DNA from 2 places in the Kitasatospora sp. NPDC004799 genome. Region 1 is predicted to be linked to the other one. Evidence: riboswitches for the same ligand, from Rfam matches in the RefSeq annotation. Region 1 holds a riboswitch; the other holds the start of a gene.

Evidence for each region. A riboswitch is a leader RNA that binds a small molecule or an ion and turns the genes downstream of it on or off. The one in region 1 is predicted to bind cyclic di-AMP.
Region 2: another riboswitch for cyclic di-AMP. It lies ahead of ABZW03_RS08425 (M23 family metallopeptidase); the one in region 1 lies ahead of ABZW03_RS02015 (LysM peptidoglycan-binding domain-containing M23 family metallopeptidase).

Annotation. Positions count from the first base shown of each region.
Region 1 covers NZ_JBEXJK010000007.1:36,736-42,027, reverse strand. Annotated here, with positions in the region: gene ABZW03_RS02025 (DUF2470 domain-containing protein) at 1-168, shown strand, start outside; gene ABZW03_RS02020 (APC family permease) at 247-1,683, opposite strand; gene ABZW03_RS02015 (LysM peptidoglycan-binding domain-containing M23 family metallopeptidase) at 2,218-3,174, opposite strand; cyclic di-AMP (ydaO/yuaA leader) riboswitch at 3,177-3,387, opposite strand; gene ABZW03_RS02010 (MFS transporter) at 3,729-5,210, shown strand; gene purB (adenylosuccinate lyase) at 5,218-5,292, opposite strand, start outside.
Region 2 covers NZ_JBEXJK010000041.1:2,851-8,142, forward strand. Annotated here, with positions in the region: gene ABZW03_RS08410 (sensor domain-containing protein) at 1-568, opposite strand, end outside; gene ABZW03_RS08415 (GNAT family protein) at 676-1,263, opposite strand; gene ABZW03_RS08420 (hypothetical protein) at 1,443-2,318, shown strand; gene ABZW03_RS08425 (M23 family metallopeptidase) at 2,445-3,293, opposite strand; cyclic di-AMP (ydaO/yuaA leader) riboswitch at 3,306-3,464, opposite strand; gene ABZW03_RS08430 (YiaA/YiaB family inner membrane protein) at 3,660-3,950, shown strand; gene ABZW03_RS08435 (alpha/beta hydrolase) at 4,090-4,917, shown strand; gene ABZW03_RS08440 (TetR-like C-terminal domain-containing protein) at 4,968-5,292, shown strand, end outside.

The sequences.
Region 1 (5,292 bases):
CTCGCCCTGGACCGCTACGGCCTGGTGCTGCGCCTGGACCACCCGCACGGCCACCGCGATGTCCGCCTGGTCTTTCCCGAACCGGCCCGCGACACCGACGACTTCGGCCACCGGATGCACGAGCTGCTGGCCGCCGCCCAGTACGGCCTGCCGGTCCACCGCGGCTGAGCGCCGGCCGACGGGCCGTCACCGCCCGCTCGGCCCGTCATCGGACCGTCACCGCCCGCTCGGCCCGTCATCGGACCGTCACCGCTCGACCGCGTCCTCCAGCACCACCCGCCCGATCCGCGCGTACAGCTCCGGCCGCCACCGGCGCACCGCGAGCGCCAGCCCGATCCCGCCCGCGAACACCCCGATCACCAGGTACGGGATCAGCCGGAACACCAGCGTGTGCGCCGCCGCGCCGGCCGCGGTGTCCTTGTTGAGCACCAGCAGCACCACCACCCCGGCCATCGCCACCCCGCCCACCAGCGGCGCGACCAGGGTCCGGAACCAGTGCGCCGTCTCCGGGTGCCGCCCCCGCACGTGGAAGTACCCGATCACGGCGAAGGAGCAGAGCGTCTGCACGACCAGGATCGCCATCGTCCCGAGCAGCGCCAGCAGGGTGTACAGGTGCGCGTACGGGTCCATCCCGGCCGCCAGGAACCCCGCCACCAGCCCCACCGCGATCACCGACTGCACCACCGAGGCGACGTGCGGCGAGCCGTGCCGCGGATGGGTGCGGCCCAGCGCCGGGTGCAGCAGCCCCTCCCGTCCGATCGCGTACAGGTACCGGGCCGCGCACTGGTGGAAGGCCATCGCGCAGGCGAACGAGCCGGTGACGACCAGCCATTGGAACACCCGCACCGCCCAGGGCCCCAGGTGCACACCGAGCGGATCGAAGAACAGGCTGTTGCCGTCCTTGCCCGGCACCCCGCCGCTCGCCACCGCGACCGCCTGCTCGACCCCGTTGCCGGACACGATCATCCAGGACACGAAGACGTAGAGCAGCCCGACCCCGATCACCGACACCAGCGTCGCCCGCGGCACCACCCGCTTCGGGTCGCGGGACTCCTCGCCGTACATCGCGGTGGACTCGAACCCCACCCAGGACCAGAACGCGAAGAACAGGCCGAGCCCGGCCGCCGCAGCCCCCGAACTCCCCACCCCCTTCAGCGCGTTCAGCGGGTTCACGGCCTCGGTCACGATCCCGTCCGGCCCGCCGCCGGAGCACAGCACCGCCAGCGAGACCGCCCCCAGCACCCCGATCTCCAGCACCAGCGCGACCCCGAGCACCTTGGCCGTCAGGTGCAGGTCGAACCAGGCCGTCACCCCGATCACCACCGCCCCGAACAGCGCGTACCAGCCCCAGCCCAGCTCCACCCCCAGCTGCGAACGGACCAGCCCGCGCAGCGAGTACGCGAAGAAGCCGAGGGCCGAGGCCTCGGTGACGACGTACGCGAGCACCGCGAGCAGCCCCGAGGCCATCCCCACCACCCGGCCCAGCCCGTGCGAGACGTAGCCGTAGAACGCGCCGGCCGCGGTGATGTGCCGGGCCATCGCCACGTACCCGACCGAGAACACCGTCAGCACGACGGTCGCCACGATGTACGCGGCGGGCGCGCCGACACCGTTGCCCTGTCCGACGATGATCGGCAGGTTGCCGGTCATCGCGGTGATCGGGGCCGCGGTGGCGAGCGCCATGAACACCACGCCGACCAGGCCGACCGAGTCCGGCTTCAGCCGGTCGACCCCGCCCGCCCCGGACCGCTCCCGCCCGGCCCTCTCCCCCGTCGCGTCCCCGCTCCGCACCGCCATCCGGCCTCCTCGCCTCCCGGACCCGCCCGGCCGGTCCGGCCGGACGCTGACCGTCCGCCAGCATCGCGCGCCGGAGGAACCCGCGAAGCCGCCGATCGACCGGTGCGGCCGCCGAGTTGACGCGACGTTCGACCGCTCGAACGGACGAGGAAGAGCCGCACCGCGCCGGACGACCGGGAAACGAAAGCGACCGGAAAGCAGAAGCGGCCGGGAAACGAAAGCGGCCGGCCCGGCCGTACGAGGAGGTCCTCGTACGGCCGGGCCGGCCTGGGCGTGTCCCGCGCCCATGTCCACTGTGCGGCGATCACCCGGTCGAGCGGTCACCCGACATGACCATCCCGGAGGATCGATTCGCCCCGCAGCAGCGGCGGTTCCTGAAACCCTCGAGGCTCAGCGGCCCTGGGGCCGGCGGCCCGTGGGTCAGAGCGCGACGCCGTGCGCGCGCAGGTAGGTGACCGGGTTGATGTCCGAGCCGTACTCCGAGCCGTTGCGGATCTCGAAGTGCAGGTGCGGGCCGGTCACGTTGCCAGTGGCGCCGGAGAGGCCGATCTGCTGGCCGACGGTGACGGTCTGACCGATCTTCACACCGATCGAGGAGAGGTGCGCGTACTCGGCGTAGTGGCCGTCGGCGAGCTTGATCTCGACCTCGTTGCCGTAGGCACCGCCGTTGCCGGCCTTGACCACGACACCGTTGGCGACGGCGCGCAGCGGGGTGCCGGTGGCGGCGACGAAGTCCTGGCCGGTGTGGTGGCCGGAGGCCCACATCGAGCCGGCCACGCCGTAGGCGGTGCCCAGCTTCGGGTTGGCCAGCGGCGCGACGTAGCCGGAGGTGGCGGCGGCGACCGGAGTGGCGGTCACGGCGGCGGCCGGAGCGGCGACCTGCAGCTGGGTCTGGAGCTGCGCGGACGGCTTGGCGGCCTCGGTCGTCACCTGGACCTGGGCCTGCGGCTTGGCGGCCTGGGTCGCCGGAGCGGCCGGCTTGGCCGGGGCGGCGGGCTTCGCCGGAGCGGCGTCGGCGGACGGCGCGGCGGCGTGGCCCGGCAGCGCGAGCTGCTGGCCCGGGAAGATCAGGTTCGGGTCGGCGCCGACGACCGAGCGGTTCTTCTCGTACAGCGCCTGCCAGCCGCCGTCGACCTTCTGGGCGTCGGCGATCTTGGACAGGGTGTCGCCGCTGACGACGCGGTAGCTCTCCTGCGCGGCCTGGGCGGCCGACTTGGCGTCGGCGGAGCCGACGGAGGCCTGCGCGGCCGGAACGGTGTGGGCCTGGGCGGTCACCGCGGTGACCAGCGGGAGGGCGAAGGAGACACCGGTGACGGCGGTGGCGATGCCGATGCGGGCGGCGCGGGGCAGGGCGATACGACGAGCCTGAGCAGGCATGGAAGTTTCCTCTCCGACGCCTGCGAGGTGAGCTGTCGGGTTCGGGCTGGAGTTGCCCGGCCGCATGCGCGGCTTCACCCCTAGCCGGCCCTGGACACCCGCGCCCTGAGGCGCGAACTCCGGTCCGGCGACTTACCTGTGGGTCCCCCGCTCCTGCCGTACAGAGTTCGTTTCGAACCACCGGGCAGCGGCAGGACTCGGCGTTCCACCCGGCGGATCCGTCCGGACTGGCCGGGCGGTCGCTGAACTAAAACCCATCCGTTCGGGTGAAGCAATGTCGATCACCCCCAGCGCCGCCGATCCACCCCCGTTCAGTGACCCTCCGCAGGTCCGGCCATACGATGCGTACACAATCCATTCACCCCCCGCCACTGATCCACGACCCTCCGCCGAGATCGGCGACGCTGCGCACCCGGCCGCTCACCCACCGCCCACGGCCAACACACCCACCGGTGACCCTTGTCACGTGCGCCTCAGCAGCGCAGGATTCGCCCGTGGCCACCTCCGAGGCCGGCACCCTGCGCCTGGGCACCGCGCAGGGTCGCTGGGTACTAATGGCGACGGTGCTCGGCTCCAGCATGGCGATGCTCGACGGCACCGTGGTGAACGTCGCCCTGCCCCGGATCGGCGCCGACCTCGGCGCGTCCCTGGCGTCCCTGCAATGGACCCTGAACGCCTATCTGCTCACCCTGGCGGGCCTGATCCTGCTCGGCGGCGCACTCGGCGACCGGTACGGGCGGCGCAAGGTCTTCCTGATCGGCGTGGTCTGGTTCGCCGTCGCCTCCGCGGCCTGCGCCGCCGCGCCGAACATCCACGTGCTGATCGCCGCCCGCGCCGTCCAGGGCATCGGCGGCGCGCTGCTCACCCCCGGCTCGCTCGCCATGCTCCAGGCCGTCTTCCACCCTGACGACCGCTCGGCGGCGGTCGGCCTCTGGTCCGGCCTCGGCGGGGTGTCGGCCGCGGTCGGCCCCTTCCTCGGCGGCTGGCTGGTGGACGGCCCCGGCTGGCGCTGGATCTTCCTGCTGAACCTGCCGCTCGCCGCCGCGGTGATCGCCGTCACCACCCGCTCGGTGCCGGAGAGCCGGGACGAGGACGCCTCCGGCCGCTTCGACGTGCTCGGCGCCGTGCTCGCCGCCCTCGCCCTCGGCGCGATCACCTACGCGCTGACCGCGGCCGGCGAGGGCCTGTCCCCCGCCGTCTGGGTCAGTGGCGCGATCGGGCTGGTGCTCGGCGTCGCCTTCGTGGCCGTCGAACGCCGCACCCCCGAGCCGATGCTGCCGCTCGGGCTGTTCTCCTCCCGGCTGTTCACCGCGGTGAACCTGGTCACCCTGTGCGTGTACGCGGCGTTCAGCGGCGTCTTCTTCCTGCTGGTGGTGCAGCTCCAGATCGTGTCCGGGTTCTCGCCGCTGGTCTCGGGCTTCGCCCTGGTGCCGATCACCGTGCTGATGCTGACGCTGTCCGCCCGCGCCGGACGCCTCGGCAAGCGGATCGGCCCGCGCCTCCCGCTGACCTTCGGCCCGCTGCTGTGCGCCGCCGGGGTGCTGCTGATGCTGCGCGTCGGCCCGGACTCCTCGTACTGGGTGGACGTGCTGCCCGCCGTCGCGGTGATGGGCTGCGGGATGACGCTGCTGGTCGCGCCGCTCACCGCGACCGTGCTGGCGGCCGTCGAGGTCCGGCACGCGGGCATCGCCAGCGGGGTCAACAACGCCGCCGCCCGCGCGGCCGGCCTGCTCGCGGTGGCCGCCCTGCCCGCGCTGGCCGGGCTGAGCGGCGACGCCTACCGGGTGCCGGCCTCGGTCGACTCCGCCTTCCACACCGCGATGCTGATCTGCGCGGGCCTGCTCACCGCCGGCGGACTGATCGCCTTCGCCACCGTACGGGGCAACGTGCTCGCCCCCGAGGAGCAGCCGGTGGCCGAGCCGAACTGCGACTGGCCGTGCGGCACCACCACCCCGCCGCTCGACCCGGGCCACGTCCGCACGACGCCCGAGGGCCCCGCCACCGGTCCGGCGGCAGGGCCCTCGCAGAAGAGCTGACGCGACGTCAGAGGATGTCGCCCGGCGCGTACTTGGCGGCCTCCGGGTAGGCGGCCGCGACGGCCTCCACCTGGCGCACCAC
Region 2 (5,292 bases), on a different contig from region 1:
CCCGGTAGCCGTTCCAGGAGGTGTAGGTCGGGAAGACCCAGTGGTACAGCGGGTAGAGCGCCAGCGCCCAGCCGAGCAGCAGGAAGATCAGCGTCACCGAGAAGCTGAACACCGCCCAGGGGAACATCAGCACCTGGTACAGCACGGCCTTCCAGCCGGCCCCGTCGGCCAGCCGCGCGGTGATCGCGCCCCAGCCGCCGGGGCGGACCTGGCGCACCGGCTCCGGGCCGGGGACGTCCAGGGCCAGCATGCCGCGCACCCGGGCCCGCTCCAGCCGGCCGAAGCCGCGGGCGAGGCCGGTCAGGGCGCCCAGCACGGGCAGGCCGAGCACGGTGACGAAGGTGCCGAGGCCGAGGCAGAACAGGGTGACCGACATGACGAACCCGGCGATCGCCACCGGCAGGCCGCTGAGCGCGTAGCCGACCTCGCGGTAGTGGTGGGCCGAGAACGGGGCCCGCCACAGAGCCGGCCGCCGCTCCGTCCGCCGGGCCCCGGCCGGGCGCCGCTCGTCGCCGTAACCGCCCAGGACGTCCCACTCCCGGTCCTCCGTGCTGCGGCTGCTGCTCATGCTCCCCGGCCCCTCGTGCTGTCGCTCGTCCGTCCCGCTGACGGTGTCCAGTCTGGTGGACGCGGTGGTCCGGCGGGATCCGGGGGCCTGGCGGATCCGGGGTGGGGTTAACCCCCCACGGCCGGAGCAGCCGGAGCGGGCCACTCGTCGGCGAGCAGCGCGTAGAGGTAGGAGTCGGTCCACACGCCGTCCTTGCAGCCGTCGTGCCGCAGCCGCCCCTCCCGCTGGAAGCCCAGCCGGGTGAGCACCCGGACGGAGGCCTCGTTGGCCACCGCGACCCGCGCGGTCAGCCGGTGCAGGTCCAGCGGGCCGAAGGCGAGGCCGCAGAGCAGGCCGACGGTCTCGCCCGCGTAGCCCCGGCCCCAGTGCCCGCGGGCCAGCACGCACCCGAGCTGGGCGGCGCGGTGGCCGTCCAGGGTGAGCGAGGCCTGCCCGACCGGCGTCGCGTCGGCCGGCTCCTCGGCGTCCGCGCGCCTGGTGACGGCGAGCCGGTAGGTGTCCCGCTCCTCGGCCATCGCCTCCTCCAGGTAGAGCTCGAGCTGGTCGGCGCAGTCCTCCCGGCCGCTCGGCCCGAAGGGCAGGTGGCGGGTGACCTCCGGGTCGCCGAACAGCGCGTGCAGCGCGTCCACCTCCTCCTCGGTGTGGTGGTACTCGCGGACGGCCAGGCGCGGGCCGGTGAGTCGTACGGGGACCATGGCAGCCGATCCTAGGGCGTGTCCGACAGTTCGCGTCGGATCGGTGAGCGGCGTTGGGGTGCGTGCATCGCAAGGCGGAGGTGGGGGCGCCTCCCGGCCGGAGGCTGGGGGAGCGTCGCGAGCCCGACTGGAATCGTCGGACACGCCCTGACCCCCGCCCGGCGGCTACCGTTCGGACTATGAACGACGAAGACCTGCGGCTCGCCCCGCGCACCAAGGCCGCCGACCTGCTCGCCTGGGCGGCCGAGCAGGGCCGCGCCCCGGTGGCCGAGGGGCCGCTGCGCGCGGTGCTGGCGCTGCTGGAGCTGGGCGAGGGCAGGATGCACGACGGCTGGCCCGAACTGACCTCCGACGCGGTGGAGCACCTGCTGTACGAGCGGCTCCACCTGTACGTCCAACCCGCGCCCGAGGAGGACCCGCTCGCCTACGGCGACGCCGTCCGGCTGCTGATCGACCACCAGCGGGCGGCCCGGCGGCTGAACGCCAAGCGCCAGGAGCGGCTGCACGCGGAGGCCGAGTGGCAGGGCGAGGTCGCGGCCGGGCTGCTGCGTCGCGCCGACCTGGTGACCTGGCCCCGGCTGTACGCGCTGCTGCTGCACGCGCACGGGGTGGACGTCACGGACGGGGCGGCGGTGCGGGAGTGGCTGGCCGGCTTCCGGGAGCTCGCGGAGGAGGAGCGGCTGGCCGCGTTCGAGGCGCTGGTGCCGGCCGGCTGGCTGGACGAGCCGGACGAGCAGGGCTGGGGCCCGGGCCGGGTGCTGTCGGTCGGCATGGCCACGGACGGCGCGCGGCGGCTGCTGGAGCAGGGCCTGATGCGGCGCAGCTACCGCAACCTGGCCGAGCTGACCTCGCTGGGGCGGCCGATGCCGGACGAACTGGCCGGGGACTTCGGGCAGTTCGAGGAGGCGGCGGTCGACGCGGCGCTCGACCTGTTCGGCGGGTGGACGGTGCCGGGGCTGCCGCGGCTGCTGGTGACGGAGTTCCCTGAGCTGGCGCCGGAGCCGGGCCAGGAGGAGATCGAGGCGTACCTGGCGCAGCTGCCCGTCGAGGAGTGAGCCGGTGTGCGAAGGCCCCCGGCCCGGAGGTGCTGCTCCGGGCCGGGGGCCTTCGTGCGTGGGTGCTCTCGCGGGTGCGCGCCTTCGCGGGCGGGTGCTCTCGCGGGTGCGGGCCTTCGCGGGTGGTCAGAGGCTGAGGCCGCGCTGCTCGAGCCAGGGCTCCGGGTCGACCGGGGCGCCGCCGCCGGGCCGGACCTCCATGTGCAGGTGCGGGCCGGTGACGTTGCCGGTCGCGCCGACCTTGCCGATCTGCTGGCCGGCCACCACCGCGCCGGAGCCCTTGGTGATCGAGGAGAGGTGGCAGTACCAGATCTCGGTGCCGTCGGGCAGCGTCTCGACGATCCGGTAACCGTACGAGCCGGCCCAGCCGGCCGAGGTGATGGTGCCCTGGCCGAGCGCGCGGACCGGGGTGCCGGTGTCGGCGGCGAAGTCCAGGCCGGTGTGCAGGTTGGCCCAGTAGCGGGCGCTCTGGCCGTAGTGGGCGGAGAGCCGGTAGTCCGTCACCGGGACGGTGAGGGCGGCGGCCTTGACCCGCTCGGCCTCCTCGGCGGCGCGCTTGGCCTCGGCCTCCTTGGCGGCGGCCTTGGCCTCCGCCTCCTGCGCGGCCTGGAGCCGGGCGGTCTCCTCGGCGGCGGTGCGCTGGCTGTCGGCCTGGTGCTGGATGCGGGCGGCGAGCGCGAGGCCGGGGTCGGCGGAGAGGGCGACCGGGGTCTCGTCCGGGGCCTCGACGGCGGGGGCGGAGGCCGGGGTCGCCGAGGCGAAGCCGGTGGCCCCCAGGGTGGCGGCGACGGCGGTGACGCCGAGCAGCGGGGAGGCTCCGCGGGTCTGACGCGGCATCCGGTGGCGGTTGGTCTCGACCTCCGAGCCGAAGCCCTCCGGGCCGAAGGGCTCGGGGCCGTCCGTGCCGGGGTGGTCGAGGAGCTGGGTACCGGCTGCGGGGCCGGCCGGGTGTGCCGGGGTGTGCGTCGACGCCACGGAGGCGCGCTCCTTTCCTTCCTTCGCGCCTACCGGGTTAGCTGACGGGTTCGGAGCAGGAAGGTCTCCTACGGCCGGGCCGGAGCCCCGCCGATTCACCCCAAGGAACGTGGTTCCCCGGCTCCCTGACCTGCCCGGAGGCCGGTCGGCGGGATTAGGCGACGGCGCACGGTGCCGTCTGGGTACGGCGTTGACGACCGCGCTGCGTTATCAAACGTTAATCCTAGGAGGCTCTGATTCCAAGCCATCCGTTCGGAGCAGCTTACGGCCAGGTGATCGGACGTCAACGAACAGCCCCTCATGCACGGCCCCATCTGAGTACTCCTACTCATGTGCGGCCCGACCGGGCCGCCGCATCCTGACGCCATGAGCGCACCGATGCAGAGCCGCACCACGGCCGCCTACTACATCCAGGCCGTCCTCTCCTTCGCCGTGTCGGGCACCGCCCTCGCGGCCGGGATCGCCTACCTGCCGGTCGGCGGGTGGACCCGGGCCTTCCTGGGGATCGGCCTCCTCTACACCGTCACCTCCGCGTTCACGCTCGCGAAGGTGATCCGGGACCGGCAGGAGACCAACGAGATGGTCACCCGGGTGGACCAGGCCCGGCTGGAGAAGCTGCTCAGCGAGCACGACCCGTTCAAGGTGGAGGGGGTCTGACCACCGCCTTCCCGGTTCGCCGGCCGCCGCGGCCGACCGACGCCCGCCGAGCGCTTGACGGCTAAGGCTATTAGCCTTAGCTTTATGGCTATCGGCAGCACGCCGACGCCCCGCACCGGCGGCCCGAGGAGGACCACCCATGAACGGCACCACCGCTCCGAGCACCCAGTACCTGACCGTTCCCGGCGGCCGGATCGCCTTCGACGACACCCGGCAGGGCGACGGCACCCCCGTCGTCCTGCTCCCCGGCATGCTCGACAGCCGGGCCGCCTACCGGCACCTGCGCCCGCTGCTCGTCGCCGCCGGCCACCGGGTCGTCACCATGGACCTGCGGGGCTTCGGCGAGTCCTCCATCGCCTGGGACGACTACGGCCCGGCCGCCATCGCCGGCGACGTCCTCGCCCTGCTCGACCACCTCGGCATCGAGCGCGCCGTCCTCGCCGGGAACTCCTACACCGGGGCGACCGTCGTCAGGGCCGCCGGGGACGCGCCGGAGCGGGTCGCCGGGATCGTCCTGATCAACGCCTTCGTCGAGAGCCCGAAGCCGGGCGCCCTGATGCGCGGCGTCATGGGCCTGATGGGCGCGGCGCTCGTCCACTGGCCGGCCTCCTGGGGCTTCTACCTGCGCCGGATGGCCTTCCCCGGCGCCAAGCCCGCCGACTTCGACGCGTACGTGGCGGGGCTGGTCGCCGCGCTGCGCACCCCGGGGCGGAAGGGCGCCACCCGCGGGTACGTCCACGGCGACTCGGCGCCGGCCGGCTGGACGGCCGCGGTGCGGTGCCCGGCGCTGGTGGTCATGGGCAGCAAGGACCCCGACTTCCCGAAGCCGGAGCTCGTCGCCGACCGGCAGGCCGCCGCGCTGGGCGCGCGGAAGGCGATGATCGAGGGGTCCGGGCACTACCCGATGGCCGACAACCCGGCGGCCACCGCGGACGCCCTGCTGCCCTTCCTCGCCGAGCTCGGCTGAGCTCCGCCCGCGCCCGTCCCCCTTCCCACCCGTACGGAGAACCCGAAGCCATGCCCCGCGTAGGACTGACCCCCGGCCAGGTCGTCGACCACGCCCTCGCCCTCATCGACGAGCAGGGCGCCGAGGCCCTCACCCTGGCCGCCGTCGCGGCCCGGGCCGGGGTCGCCACCCCTTCGCTGTACAAGCACGTCAGCGGCGGCCTGGCCGAACTGCGGCGGATGATCGCCGTCCGGGTCACCGGGGACCTGGCCGACCGGCTGGCCGAGGCGGCCGTCGGGCGCAGCGGGGACGACGCCGTCGCCGCCGTCCTGCGCGCCTACCACGCGTACGCCACCGAGCACCCGCACCGCTACAACGCCCTCCCCCAGGCCCCGC